2 regions of the Delftia sp. WSY_7 genome follow, and region 2 is predicted to be linked to the other one. Evidence: predicted binding sites of a transcription regulator. Region 2 holds the regulator's gene; the other holds the start of a gene.

Region 1 (7,374 bases), on a different contig from region 2:
GGATCGACGTACTGCACTTCGTAGCCGCGGCTGGCGAACTCGGTATGCAGGGTGCCCAGGTCTTCGAAGTGGATGTGGCGCAGCGCGACGGCTTTTTTCATGGGAGGAACTCAGGTGGATACAGGAGGTTGGCTTGGAACGTGCGGAGCCCGTCAGGCGCCGGGCTTGAGATCGACGTGGATATGGCCTGCCGAGGGGAAGGTGCAGCAGGCCAAGGCATAGCCGGCTTCCTTTTCCCTGTCGCTGAGGCAAAAGTCCGCCTCCAGCCGTGAACTGCCTCCCGTGATGCGGATGCGGCAACTGCCGCAGATGCCGGCCCGGCACTGGCTGCGGATGGCAATGCCCACGCCTTCCAGGATCTCCAGCAGGCTTTTGCCGGACGCGGCTTCGACAATCTGCCCGCTGTGCGCGATCTGCAGCTGGCATGCCTGCGCGGTCTCGCCTGGCTGGGCGGTGGATGCGGCAGGCGGCGTGAAGGCCTCGATATGCTGTATGGCACCGGGAAAGCAGGCCCGCGCATGCTCGCGAAAGGTCTGCGCAAAGGCGTGGCCGCCACAGATGACGACGGCCTGGGGCTGGCCCAGCGCCAGCAGGGACTGCTGCGAGGGGCGGCCCGGCACGAAGGGCCCGTGGGCGGCAATGTCTTCACGCGTGATGTGGATACGCAGGTCGAACCAGGGGGCCGTTTCGCACAGCTGCTGCAGCTCCTGCAGGAACGGAATGTCGGCCATGCGCGCAAAGCACAGCAGCAGCGTGGTGCGGGGCACGCGCCGGCCCTGCTGGCGCAGCCGGTCCAGTTCGCGCAGCAGCGCCAGCGGCAGGGTCAGGCCGATGCCGCCGGCCAGCATGACCAGGCAGTCCAGGCCCAGCACCAGGTCGGCCGTGATGTCGCCGGCCACGCCGCCCAGCGGCAGCGTGGAGCCTGCGCGCAGCACCGCATGCATGTGGTCGGAGACGCTGCCCCGGCCCGAGCTTTTGACGGCAATGTCGAACTGGCCGGCGCCGTCGTGCTCGCTGCAGGGCTCGTAGCGGGTGATGGAGTACAGCCGCTGCTGCATGGTGCCACTGGCGTCGGCATGCTCGACGGCCACATGCCGGCCGGGCCGCAGGCCGCCGAGGAATTGCGCCGAGGCGCCCTGCACGCGCAGGGTGTAGACCATGACGCCGCCCGCCTCTGCCCGTGCCGCGGCGCAGCGCGCGAGCATGCTGCCTGCCTGGAGGGCGGCGCTCATGCCTGCATCTCCTCGAGGACCGACGACACCAGCGCCACGCTGCCGCCCAGGTTGCGGCCCGCCAGGCCGATGCGGTCGATCAGGCTTTGCACCGAGTCGGTGTAGACGCCGATCTCGTTGCTGTCGCCCACGTCGTGCAGGATGTCGCGCGCATGCGGCATGCCGACCATGGTGAAGACGGTGGACCAGGCGCCCAGTTCGTTGTTGGCGAACATCTGCACGGTCTTGAGGATGATGGAGCGCAGGTAGCTGCGCTCGCGGTTGCTCAGGCCCTGGACGATGTCGGTGGCCACCGAGCTGAAGACGCTGGAGTGGCTCCATTCGTCCACGGCGTGGGTGCGCGTGACCTCGTGGCAGATGGGCTGGATGCTGCGGTCCTCGGCCATGGTCTTGAGGTAGTCGGTGATCAGGGTCTCGCTGGCGCAGGCAATGGCGAAGCGCGCCAGGCGGCGTTCCCATTCCGCGCCGCACTGCGCCAGCACGCCGTTGCGCCAGCCGACGAGGTTGAAGTCCGCGTAGTCCAGCGGCGCCAGGCCGCGCATCTCGTAGATGTAGTTGCAGGCCATGATGGACATGCGGGTGTGCAGGGCCTCGTCCAGCAGGGCCTGGGACATGACGTCCTGCAGCAGCGCGCGGTTGGCGCTGGGCGGCGGGGTCTTGATGATGTCCTCGCAGGCCGGCGTGACCACGTTGCACTCGATGTAGATGGTCTTGAGGTTGTAGATGCCCCAGGCGTAGGACAGGCATTGGTCGCGCAGGTGCTGTGGCGCCTCCACCCATGCCTGGTGATCGCGAAACGGCAGCAGCGAGGCGGTGAAGTCCTGCCGGGCGGGGTCGAACGCCAAGCCGCAGTAATCAGGCAGGTCCTGATTCACGGCCGCTCTTGACTTCCAGAGCAGGGACAGCTTTTTGAGCGCATCGCGCACGGCGTCATTTGTCCGAGAGATATCGAGATTCATTTTTCAACTCCGTGTGATTGAACTTGATTGATCTGAGTCAAATCGCCTATTCCCTCCCCCCGCTTTCTCCATCTGCCGCAATCACCAATGGCACCGCAAATGGCACCGCAAATGGCACTGCAATTGACGCTGCAGATGGCAGATACGTTGTCATGGATTTCTTCACTCTGTCATATTCCACCTTGAATCAATCTCCCCGACTGCAGATTGCGGATGATTCCTGGCGGTATTGGGTCTCATGACTTTCAACGTCTGGCGGCGAATTCTATGGAGAGAGCGTGGATTCAAACAGACCTATTTTCGTCAATGAACCAGACCGCTTTTTTCAACGGTTTACATTGGCATGCCACCTTAATTGGTCTGCTCACCCGCTCAAACATGGTCGGAATCAAGGCCGCTGCACTTTGTAGACTGCCCATTACCGATGCGCCCTGGTTTCCAAATCCTTCCATAACCCGGGCGCTGCCGATTCCCGTGCTTCAGCGCCTCCAAGACAGCCAATGCGACATGGACGATTTATCGCTCCCCAGAATCAATTCCCTGGAACTCCAACACGCGGACAGCGAGGCCTGGGACGCCATAGCGGCCGAGCGGACACGGCAGGCGCGTTCGATTGAATTGATTGCCTCTGAAAACTTCGTGAGCCGCGCGGTGATGGAGGCGCAGGGCTCGGTGCTGACCAACAAATACGCCGAGGGCTATCCGGGCGTGCGCTACTACGGCGGCTGCGCCAATGCCGATGCCGTGGAGAACCTGGCCATTGCGCGTGCCAAGGCGCTGTTCGGCTGCGCGCACGCCAACGTGCAGCCGCACTCGGGCAGCCAGGCCAACCAGGGCGTGTACCTGGCGTTCCTGGAGCCCGGCGACAAGATCATGGGGCTGGACCTGCGCTCGGGCGGGCACCTGACGCACGGCTCCAGCGTGAGCGTGTCGGGCAAGTGGTTCCAGTCCATCAGCTACGAGGTGGACGCCCGCTCCCAACTCATCGACATGGACCAGGTGCGGCGCATTGCGCTGAAGGAGCGGCCCAGGCTCATCATTGCCGGAGGCTCGGCCTATTCACGGCAGATGGACTGGGCCGAGTTCCGGCGCATTGCCGACCGGGTGGGCGCCATCTTCATGGCCGACATCGCGCACGTGGCGGGGCTGGTGGCCGCGGGCGTGTTCCCCTCGCCCGTGGAGCACGCCCATGTGACCACGACCACCACGCACAAGACGCTGCGCGGGCCGCGCGGCGGCATGATCCTCTCGGCCGACGCCGAGATCGCCAGGCGCATAGACGCCGCCGTGTTTCCGGGCCTGCAGTCCGGGCCGCTGATGCATGTGGTGGCGGCCAAGGCGGTGGCGCTGGGCGAGGCGCTCAAGCCCGCCTTCCGTACCTATGCGCGGGCCGTGGTGGACAACGCCCGCGTGCTGTGCGACCGGCTGTCGCAGGGCGGGCTGTCCGTGGTGTCCGCAGGCACGGACTGCCATCTGGGCGTGATTGACCTGCGCCCCTGGGAGCTGACGGGCAAGGCCGCCGAAACGGCGCTGGAGCAGATCGGCATCACGGTCAACAAGAACGCCGTGCCCGGCGATGGCGCGCGGCCGCTGGTGACCTCGGGCATCCGCGTGGGCAGCGCGGCCTGCACCACGCGCGGCATGGGCGCCGACGAGTTCCGCGAGATCGGCGACATGATTCTTGCCACGCTGGGCGGCATACGCAGCGGCACCATGAACGCGCGCACGCTCAAGTCCATCCACGAAGGCGTGTCCGACCTGACCGGGCGCTTTCCCCTGCCCTATTGAGGCATGCAGCGTCCAGCGCCTCCCAACCTGTCAGTTTTTCCGCAGCGCGTTGGCCAGGCGCAGCACGGCGGCCTCGATCTCGTAGGCCGTGAGCGAGGCATAGCCCAGCAGCCAGCCCGGCTGCCGCTGCTCGCCCGCGTACAGGCGGCTGAGCCCCTGCAGCAGCACGCCCGCCGCGGCGGCGCGGCGGATGGTGTCTTCCTCGGACCAGCCGGGCTCCAGCAGGCAGGGCACCTGCATGCCGCCCTGGGGCCGTGGCGCGGTGACGATGCCGGCCAGGTGCCTGCCTATGGATTCGAGGATGACCTCGCGCCGCCCCGCGTACAGCTTGCGCATGGCCCGCACGTGGGAGTTGTAGTGGCCGTCTTCCATGAAGCGCGCCAGCGTCAACTGCTGGATCTGGGGCGTGTGCCCGTCCATGATGCTGCGCGCCTGGACAAAGGCGCGCACCAGCTCCTGCGGCAAGGCCATGTAGCCCATGCGCAGGCCCGGGTACAGGGTTTTGCCGAAGGTGCCGATGTAGATGGTGCGCGCGTGCTTGTCCAGGCCTTGCACGCAGGCGGTGGGCATGCCGTCGTAGTGGAATTCGCTGTCGTAGTCGTCCTCGATGATCCAGCGCCCGCGCTCGAATGCCCAGCGGATCAGGTCCAGCCGCCGCTCCAGCTGCATGGTGACGCCCGTGGGGTACTGGTGCGATGGCGTGACATAGACGCAGGTGGCGCCGCTGCGGTCGGCGTGCAGCAGGTCGGTGCGAATGCCTTGCGCGTCCACGTCGATGGGCAGGACCTTGGCCTCGGCCGACTCGAAGGCCTTGCGGGCGCCGAAGTAGCCCGGGTTCTCCAGCAGGATGGGCCGGCCCGCATCCACCAGCAGCTGCGCGCACAGGAACAGCGCCTGCCGCGTGCTGCTGAGCACCAAGATCTGCCCGGCGTCCACCTTGGCGCCGCGCTCCAGGTTGAGGTAGGTGGCAATGGCCTTGCGCAGCGGCTCGGCGCCCTGCGGGTCGCCGTGCAGCAGGACGCTGGCCCGGTAGTCCTTGAGCGCCTGCCGCTGCAGCCGCTCCCAGACATCGGTGGGAAAAGTGCGCGTCTCGGGCAGGCCGGTGGCAAAGGCCCGAATGGTCTGCTGGTCGGCGATGCCGCCGCCATCGACGATGGCCTGGCCGCGCCGGCTCAGGCCGGCACCTGCCCTTATGGCACCGGCAGCACCGGCAGCACCGGCAGCACCGGCCGCATGGGCGCTGCGCTCGTGCTCGGGCAAGCGGCCGCGCCGCGCCGCCCGGCCCCGCAGCTCGGTGCCGATGGTCTCGGAGACATAGCTGCCCGATCCCTGGCGCCGCACGATGAAGCCGTCGCGGTGCAGCTGGGTGTAGGCGTTCTCCACCGTGTCGCGGGCAATGCCCAGCGAGTCGGCCAGCGAGCGCGTGGCCGGCAGCTTCAGGCCCGGCAGCAGCGCCCCATCCAGGATCAGCGCACGCATGGCGCGCTGCACCCGCTGGTGCAGGTCCAGCTGGCGCAGGTCGGCATCTCCCATGCGGATCTTCAGGGTCTCAAGCTCGAAGGTCTTGCTCATGCGGTCTGCCGCCTTTCATCTCATTGCACCTCTTTGGCAGGCCATTGTACTGACGCAAATGCTGCGCGCCCATTGCAAAGTGGTCTGCAACAAGAGAGCGAAGTGTATGGATCATTCAGTCCACTTCGGCGCTCAAATACCCCTTTCCCCAGACAGCCAGGAATCCAACCCCCAAGGAAAACGAGAAGACCATGCCTTCATCAGACACACACTCACCCCTTCGCTTCAGCGACCTCATCCACCCCGTGGTGGCCGGGCTGATCTCGGTCATCGTCAACTACGGCGGCACCTTCATCCTGGTGTTCCAGGCCGCCAAGGTGGCCGGCCTGAGCCCGGAACTCACGGCTTCGTGGGTGTGGTCGATTTCGATTGGCGTGGGCGTCACCGGGCTGGTGCTCAGCTGGCTCTCGCGCGAGCCCATCATCACGGCCTGGTCCACGCCGGCCGCCGCCTTCCTGGTGACGGCCCTGGCCACCACGCCGTATGCCGAGGCCGTGGGCGCCTATGTGGTGTCGGCCGCGGCCTTCGTGGTGCTGGGACTGTCGGGCTGGTTCGAGCGCGTGATCCGGCTGATTCCGCCCGGCGTGGCCTCGGGCCTGCTGGCGGGCATCCTGCTGCAGTTCGGCATCAAGGCCTTTGGCGGCATGAGCGTGGACCCGGTGCTGTCCGGCCTGCTGATCGTGGCCTACGTTCTGCTCAAGCGGCTCACGGCGCGCTATGCGGTGGTCGGCATCCTGGCGCTGGGCCTGGCGTTCCTGCTGGCGCAGGACCGTGTGGACCTGTCCGGGCTGCAGCTGCAATTCGCGGCGCCCGTGTTCACGCGGCCCGAGTTCACGCTCAACGCCCTGCTGAGCGTGGCCCTGCCGCTGTTCCTTATCACGCTGACCGGGCAGTACATGCCCGGCATGCTGGTGCTGCGCAACGACGGCTTCAAGACCAGCGCCAACCCCATCGTCACGCTGACGGGCCTGGGCTCGCTGCTGATGGCGCCGTTCGGCTCGCACGCCTTCAACATCGCCGCCATCACGGCCGCCATCTGCACGGGCAAGGAGGCGCATGAAGAGCCGTCCAGGCGCTGGATCGCAGGCATCGCTGCGGGCGTGTTCTACATCCTGGTGGGTGTGTTCGGCGTCACGCTGGCGGCCGTGTTCATGGCGTTCCCGGCCACCTTCATCACCACGCTGGCGGGCCTGGCGCTGCTGGGCACCATCGGCGGCAGCCTGGCCAATGCGCTGGCCGATGCCAAAACCCGCGAGGCCTCGCTGATCACCTTCCTGGCCGCCGCGGCCAACATTTCCATGCTGGGCATAGGCGGCGCCTTCTGGGGCCTGGTCATCGGCCTGGTGGCCCATGCCGTGCTCAACGGCCAGTGGCCGCGCCGGGCCGCCCGCAGCGAGGCGGGCACCGGCAACGTGCCCGCCGCCGATGCCGCCATCAAAAGGAGCTGAAACCATGCTTGCGACACAAGACACCACCGGCGGCACCGCCCGAGCCGCCGACACCCTGACGCGCCACGACCAGCACGGCCGCTACCCCCAGGCCGAGACGGTGGACGATTTCCGGCACAACCTGGCCACCGTGCAGGCGCGCATGGCCGCTGCCTGCCGCCGCGCGGGGCGCGACCCGGCCAGCGTGCGCCTGCTGCCCGTGAGCAAGACCAAGCCCGAATCCAGCCTGCGCCTGGCCCACGCGGCGGGCTGCCGCATGCTGGGCGAGAACAAGGTGCAGGAAGCCTTCGGCAAATGGGAGGCCATGCAGGACCTGGCCGATCTGCAGTGGTCCGTCATCGGCCACCTGCAGACCAACAAGGCCAGGCTCGTGGC
Region 2 (7,374 bases):
CGCAGTGCCACGGCTCGGATGCACGCGGCGGCAAGAGCTTCCCCAACCTGACCGATGGCGACTGGCTGCATGGCGGCACGCCCGACAAGATCAGGGAAACCATCACGGCGGGCCGCATCGGCATCATGCCGCCTATGGCCGCTGCCGTCGGCACGCCCGATGATGTGCGCAACCTCTCGCACTATGTGCTGAGCCTGTCGGGCAGCCCGCACGACTCGCTCAAGGCTTCGCTGGGCAAGTCCAAGTTCACGGCCTGCGCCGCCTGCCATGGCATGGACGGCAAGGGCAACCAGGCCCTGGGCGCGCCCAACCTGACCGATGACATCTGGCTGCACGGCTGGGGCGAGGCCGCCATCACGGCCATGATCAACAACGGCAAGCACAACGAGATGCCTGCCCAGAAGGACAAGCTGACCGAGGCGCAGATCGCGGTGCTTGCCTCCTATGTCTGGGGCATGTCGCACAAAGACGGCGCAGTCCGTCAATAAGGACAGGGGGCGGCGCTGCGGCGCCGCCTTTTTGCCTTTTGAGTTTTCAGATATTCCAAAAAATCAAGGAACCCACCATGAAGCCCGAGAACGGGGATGATGCCGGGAAGCCTCCCCGCAAAGTCATTCCGATCACGCCTGCCGACCCGGACCCGGGCCAGCTGGTGTCGATGTTCGAGTCCGAGAAGAAGGTCTACCCGCGCTCCATCAGCGGTGTCTTCGCACGCTGGCGATGGGCTCTGGTGTTTCTCACCCAACTGGTTTTCTATGGCCTGCCCTGGCTGGAATGGGGGCAGCGCCAGATGGTGCTGTTCGACCTGGGTGCGCGGCGCTTTTACCTGTTCGGGCTGGTGCTGTACCCGCAGGATTTCATCTACCTGGCGGGCCTGCTGATCATCTCGGCGCTGGCGCTGTTCCTGTTCACGGCCGTGGCCGGTCGCCTGTGGTGCGGCTTTTCCTGCCCGCAGACGGTCTACACCGAAATCTTCATGTGGGTGGAGCGCAAGGTCGAGGGCGACCGCAGCGCGCGCATGCGCCTGGACAAGAACGGCTGGACCTTTGAAAAGCTCTGGAAGAAGTCGCTCAAGCAGTTGCTGTGGATTGCCATTGCCCTGTGGACCGGCTTCACCTTCGTGGGCTACTTCGTGCCCATCCGCGAGCTGGGCGGCGAGCTGCTGGCGCTGCAGGGCAGCTGGCAGGTCTTCTGGGTGCTGTTCTACGGCTTCGCCACCTATGGCAACGCCGGCTACATGCGCGAGCAGGTCTGCAAGTACATGTGCCCCTATGCGCGCTTTCAGAGCGCCATGTTCGACCGCGACACCATGATCGTCAGCTACGACACGGGCCGGGGCGAGCCGCGCGCGCCGCGCACCAAGAAGGTGGACTACAAGGCCCAGGGCCTGGGCGACTGCATCGACTGCAAGATGTGCGTGCAGGTCTGCCCCGTGGGCATCGACATCCGCAACGGCCTGCAGTACGAATGCATAGGCTGCGGTCTGTGCATAGACGCCTGCAATTCCATCATGGACAAGATGGAGTATCCGCGCGGCCTCATCCGGCTGACCACGCAGAACGCCATGGCCGGCATGTGGCGGCGGGCCCAGGTGCTGCGCCGCATCTTCCGTCCGCGCGTACTGGTCTACTCGGCCGTGCTGATCGGCCTGAGCATGGCCATGATCGTGAGCCTGGCGCTGCGCCAGTCGGTCAAGGTCGACGTGATACGCGACCGGGCGTCGCTGTCGCGCATCGTCGCGGGCGGCAAGCTGGAAAATGTCTACCGCCTGCAGATCATGAATGCCACCGAGCAGGCCCAGCGCTACCGCATCAGCGCCCATGGCCTCGACGGGCTGGAGTTGGCGTCCGAGCAGGAGGTCGAGGTCGGCCCTGCCGAGACGCGCGGCATTGCGGCGCGGCTGCAGATTCCCTACGGTTCCGCCGAGCCGGGCTCGCACACCGTATTCTTCGATATCGATGCCGTGCATTCAGGCGCGGGACGCGCGTCCGAAAAGGCCGTCTTCCTGGTGCCCCGGTGATATGTCTGGCCGGCACCGCCCAGGCTGCGCCGGCTGTTTGAAAGAAAGAGGTTATCCATGTCTTCCAGTCCCGCAGTCTCCGCGCCCGCCACGGCCCCTTCGCATCCGGACGCCGGCAAGCCCTGGTGGAAGTTCGCCCATGTCTGGCTCGTGGTGGCCGGCCCGGCCGCCGTCGTGGTGGCCGGCGTGGTCACGGCCGTCATTGCGATCAATGGCGCCGATCCCGTGATCGATCCTGACTATTACCGCAATGGCATCACCATCAACGAGCGTGCCGATGGCGTGCGCGAAGTGCCCAAGAGCCTGGCGCCCGCGGTCACCGGCCGCAACCACGCGGCCACGCCCGCGCAGGACCATCCCACGGACCGCTGAACGCAGGAAAATGCCGTGCACAAGGCCGCAGTCGCGGCCTTTTTTGTATGGTGGATGGCATCTCCAGCATGCGCGAGGGCCAAGGGTTTCCTACAGGCAGTGCAGGGTGCGCAGGGCTTGGCACGGTGCGAGGGCGGCGCGCACAATGAAAGCCACCCCTCGACAGCTCAAGGAGATCGCTGATGTTGGCCCAACGCTGGATGTGGATTGCCTGGCCGGCCTTTCTGGCCGCCGCCGTGATGGAGATGCTGGTATTCGCCTTCGTGGACCCGCTGGAGCTGCACTGGCTCGGCGACCTGGGCTGGTCGCGGCAGGGAATCTACACGCTGGCCTTCTTCGCCTTCTGGGGCGTGACCATGCTGTCCAGCCTCATGACCACCATGCTGGGACGCTCCACGCACGATCTCAACGACGGCGTGGTCTCCGAGCCGGACCCAAATCTGGCCATGCAGGGCCTGGGGCGCGATTGAACCTGCGTGCACTGCAATGGCAATGAACAAGGCCCGCGACAGCGGGCCTTGTTCATTGCCGGGGGGCGGGGCCTTGCGGCCTCACTGGCACTGCTGGCTGTTGACGATGCGCTTGAGCGCGTCCGTGTCCAGGATGCGCAGATGGCGCTGGCGCACCTCGATGATGTTTTCCTCGGCAAACTTCGAGAAGGTGCGGCTCACCGTCTCCAGCTTCAGGCCCAGGTAGCTGCCGATTTCCTCGCGCGTCATGCGCAGCACCAGTTCCGACTTGGAAAAGCCCCGGGCGTGCAGGCGCTGCACCAGGTTGAGCACGAAGGCGGCCAGGCGCTCCTCGGCACGCATGCTGCCCAGCAGCAGCATCACGCCATGCTCGCGCACGATCTCGCGGCTCATGACCTTGTGCACATGGTTTTGCAGGGCCGTGACCTCGCGCGACAGGTCCTCCAGCTTGTCGAAGGGCATGACGCAGACCTCGGCGTCTTCCAGCGCGACCGCATCGCAGGTGTGGTGGTCGTTGACGATGCCATCCAGGCCGATGATCTCGCCGGCCATCTGAAAGCCCGTGACCTGGTCGCGCCCGTCCTCGGTGGCCACGCAGGTCTTGAAGAAGCCCGTGCGGATGGCGTACAGCGAGGTGAAGGACTCACCGTTGCGAAACAGCAGGCCGCCGCGCTTGACCTTGCGGCGCGTGGCCACGATGTCGTCGATGCGCTGCATCTGCTCGGCATCCAGGCCCATGGGCATGCACAGCTCGCGCAGGTTGCAATTGGAACAGGATGCTTTGATGGTCTGAAGGTTCATGGAGTAAACATCAGCGGCGCAGCAGTGCGCCGGCGGTGACCTCGTGGATGGCGATGAGTTGGATCAAATTGTCGCAGCACTGCCGCGAACAACTCTTGATATGAGTCAAGGACGCGGCCAATGGGCTGCGGCACAGTGGACGACATTAGAGGAAAAAACCCATGACCGCTGTCACCCCAGAGCTGCTGCGTCGCTTCGACGTACCGGGGCCCCGATACACCTCGTTCCCCACGGCCGATCGTTTCGTGGAGGCTTTCGGTGCTGAAGACTATATCCTGGCACTTGAGCACCGCAAATCGAGTACCGCAGCGCGAGCCATGCCTTTGTCGCTGTATGTGCATGTGCCGTTCTGCGAGTCGCTGTGCTACTACTGCGCCTGCAACAAGATCGTGACGCGCCACCACGATCGCGCGGCCGTCTACCTGGACTACCTGGCGCGCGAGATGGCCTTGCACACGGCCCATTGCGGCAAGGGCCAGGCCGTCAGCCAGCTGCACCTGGGCGGCGGCACGCCCACCTTCTTCTCGGACGATGAGCTGCGCACGCTGATGGCCCTGCTGCGCGAGCATTTCAAGCTGGAGCCGGGCGGCGAATACTCCATCGAGGTCGATCCGCGCACCGTCAGCGTCGAACGCCTGGCCGTGCTCAAGGAGCTGGGCTTCAACCGCCTGAGCTTCGGCGTGCAGGATTTCGACGAACAGGTGCAGATCGCCGTGCACCGCGTGCAGCCGGCCGAGCAGGTGTTCGCGCTGGTGGCAGCGGCACGGCAGCTGGGCTTTGCCTCCATCAACGTGGACCTGATCTACGGCCTGCCCAAGCAGACGCCCGAGTCCTTCGAGCGCACGCTGGCCCAGGTCAATGCGCTGCGGCCCGACCGCATCGCGCTCTATGCCTATGCCCACCTGCCCGAGCGCTTCAAGCCGCAGCGGCGCATCGCGGCCGAGGACCTGCCCCAGGGCGCCGACAAGCTGGCCATGCTCTCGCGCTCCATCGCGGCCTTCATGGAGGGCGGCTATGTCTACGTGGGCATGGACCACTTCGCCTTGCCCGAGGACGCGCTGGCCGTGGCCAAGCGCCAGGGCCGGCTGCATCGCAACTTCCAGGGCTACAGCACCCAGCCCGACTGCGACCTGATTGCGCTGGGCGTGTCGGCCATCGGCAAGGTGGGGGCCAGCTACAGCCAGAACGCCAAGACGCTGGAGGAGTACTACGACGCCATCGACGCCGGCCACCTGCCCGTGGTGCGCGGCCTGGCACTGTCGCGCGATGATCTGGTGCGGCGCGCCGTCATCATGGCCATCATGTGCCAGGGCGCCGTGCTGTTCGAGCCCATGGAGCAGGCCTGGCTGCTGGGCTTTCGCGAGTACTTCGCCCCCGAGCTGGCGGCGCTTCAGGACCTGCAGGCCAAGGGGCTGGTGCAGATCAGCGACGAGGGATTCCAGGTCACGCCCATGGGCTGGTACTTCGTGCGTGGCGTGGCCATGCTGTTTGACCGATATCTGCAGGCCGACAAGAACCGGGCGCGGTTTTCGAGGATCATCTAGGCCCCATGCTGTTGTCGCTGCTCTGGACCGCTTTGATCATGGGGCTCGTCGGCGGGCCCCATTGCCTTGCCATGTGCGCCGCGCCCTGCGGCGTGGTCACGGGCGGGGCGGGGCAGGGCACGGTACAGGGTGGTGGGCAGGTGGTCGCCGTCCATGGACTGCAAAGCCGGCTGTGGCTGCGCACGGCGCTGTTCCATAGCGGGCGGCTGGCCGGCTATGCCAGCCTGGGCGCTGCCTCGGCGCTGGCCATGGAAAGCCTGTCCTGGCTCACCAGCCAGACCACGGCGCTGCAGCCGTTCTGGACGCTGACCCATGTCGCCGTGATGGCCTGGGGCCTGGCCATGATGGTGCAGGCCCGCCAGCCCGCCTGGCTGGAGTCTGCGGGCCGCGCCGCCTGGCGGCGCGTGCAGCCCTGGGTGTCCGCCCCTGGCGGCACGCTGGCGGCGGGCTATGCCTGGGCGCTCATGCCCTGCGGACTGCTGTATTCGGCCGTGCTGGTCGCCGCGCTCAGCGGTGGCCCCTTGCAGGGCGCATCGGCCATGGTGGCCTTTGGCGTGGGCAGCGGGCTGTGGCTGGTGGCCGGCCCCTGGCTGTGGCGGCTGGGCCGCCAGCGCCTGAACGGTCTGCGTGCCGAATGGGGCACGCGGCTGGCCGGCCTGATGCTGGTGGGCGTGGCCGTGTGGGCGCTGTGGATGGACCTGATCTACAAGCCCAGTCTCTGGTGCCGATGAACAACAGCGGGGGACAGACTTGGTCCTGAGGGTCGCGGATTGCCTGCAAGGCCCTCAGAACTGGAGATAATGCCCGAATCATCGGCTTACATTTGCCGATTCCTTCAGCCTCGGGGCCGTTGCCGCGCGTGAACCATTCCGTCCTCATCGATATCCGAGACCTCCGTCCGGGCATGTTTGTCCAGCTCGATGTTGGATGGCTGAACCATCCTTTTCCGGTCAGCAGCTTCAAGATCACCTCCAGCGCACAGATCCAGACCCTGAAATCCCTGGGCCTGGAGGCGGTGCGCTGCGTTCCGCACAAAAGCGACGCCTGGCCGGCCGAGGTGCGCACTCCGCCGCCGCAGCCGCTGCCCGCTGTGGCGGCCGCCGCAGCCGAGCCCGCCGAGGAACCTGCACCCGCAGCGCCGCTGCTGCTGTCCGTGCCCAACTGGCGCGGCCGGCTGGAGGACTGCAATGCGCGCTTTCAGAAGGTGGAGCGTGGCTATGTGGCCATCGAAACCACCCTTGCCAGCGCGCCCGAGCAGGCGCGCATGCCCACCGAAGCCCTGGTCGACGGCTGCCTGGCCGAACTGGCCGGCCCGCAGGACGTGGCGATTCACCTCCTGTCCGATGGCGTGGGCAGCAACCAGAGCGTGCATGCCGTCAACGTGACCGTGCTCGGCCTGCTGCTGGGCCGGGCCCTGGGCCTGGAGGCTGCGCTGCTGCGCGACCTGGGCCTGGCGGCGCTGCTGCACGATGCCGGCAAGCCGGTGGCCGGCGCCGAGGGCATGCACGGCCTGGCCCTGGAGTCTTCCGTGCCCGACGCGCTGCGCGACCGCTACGAGCGCCATGTGGGTGAATCGGTGGCCATCGCCATGCGCATGGGCCTGTCGGCCCAGGTCACCACCGCCATCGCTCAGCACCATGAATGGGCCGACGGCACGGGATTCCCGCTGAGCCTGGTGGCCGAGGACATGGAGCTCACGGGCCAGATCCTGGCCCTGGTCAACACCTATGACCGCCTGTGCAATCCCGGCGATGCGCAGACGCCGCACACGCCGCACGAGGCGCTGTCCATGCTGTTCAGCCGGCTGCGCGACAAGTTCGCCGCGCCCGTGCTCAATGGCTTCATCCGGATGATGGGCGTGTTCCCGCCGGGCTCGGTGGTGGAGCTGACCGATGGGCGCCATGCCATGGTCATGTCCGTCAATGCATCACGGCCGCTCAAGCCTTCGGTGATGGTCCATGACGCCAGCGTGCCGGCCGCCCAGGCGCCCGTGCTGGCGCTGGAGCTGTTTCCCGCGCTGGGCATACGCCGGGGCGTGGCTCCTGCGCAGTTGCCGCGCGACGCGCTGGACTATCTGTCGCCGCGCCGGCGTGTCTGCTATTACTTTGAACGGGCGGTGGAATTGGATCCGCCGAAGGTGGCGTCTTGAACAAGCAAGCGCTCAACC

Evidence for each region. The regulator FNR, encoded in region 2, switches genes on or off when oxygen is low (the NO sensors DNR and NnrR bind a similar motif). The targets are predictions, from matches to a motif close to TTGATNNNNATCAA.
Region 1: a site for FNR is predicted at 2,219-2,232, ahead of ACF8ME_RS12795 (diiron oxygenase). Genes of this name have one in related genera too.

Annotation. Positions count from the first base shown of each region.
Region 1 is NZ_JBICLB010000033.1:140,352-147,725, forward strand. Features, by position in the region: gene ACF8ME_RS12785 (glutamine amidotransferase) at 1-101, opposite strand, end outside; gene ACF8ME_RS12790 (2Fe-2S iron-sulfur cluster-binding protein) at 153-1,232, opposite strand; gene ACF8ME_RS12795 (diiron oxygenase) at 1,229-2,191, opposite strand; gene ACF8ME_RS12800 (serine hydroxymethyltransferase) at 2,699-3,979, shown strand; gene ACF8ME_RS12805 (PLP-dependent aminotransferase family protein) at 4,010-5,551, opposite strand; gene ACF8ME_RS12810 (benzoate/H(+) symporter BenE family transporter) at 5,743-6,999, shown strand; gene ACF8ME_RS12815 (YggS family pyridoxal phosphate-dependent enzyme) at 7,004-7,374, shown strand, end outside.
Region 2 is NZ_JBICLB010000001.1:131,927-139,300, reverse strand. Features, by position in the region: gene ccoP (cytochrome-c oxidase, cbb3-type subunit III) at 1-488, shown strand, start outside; gene ccoG (cytochrome c oxidase accessory protein CcoG) at 566-2,020, shown strand; gene ACF8ME_RS00705 (FixH family protein) at 2,078-2,392, shown strand; gene ACF8ME_RS00700 (hypothetical protein) at 2,575-2,862, shown strand; gene fnr (fumarate/nitrate reduction transcriptional regulator Fnr) at 2,944-3,663, opposite strand; gene hemN (oxygen-independent coproporphyrinogen III oxidase) at 3,825-5,207, shown strand; gene ACF8ME_RS00685 (sulfite exporter TauE/SafE family protein) at 5,213-5,938, shown strand; gene ACF8ME_RS00680 (HD-GYP domain-containing protein) at 6,112-7,356, shown strand; gene ACF8ME_RS00675 (bifunctional diguanylate cyclase/phosphodiesterase) at 7,353-7,374, shown strand, end outside.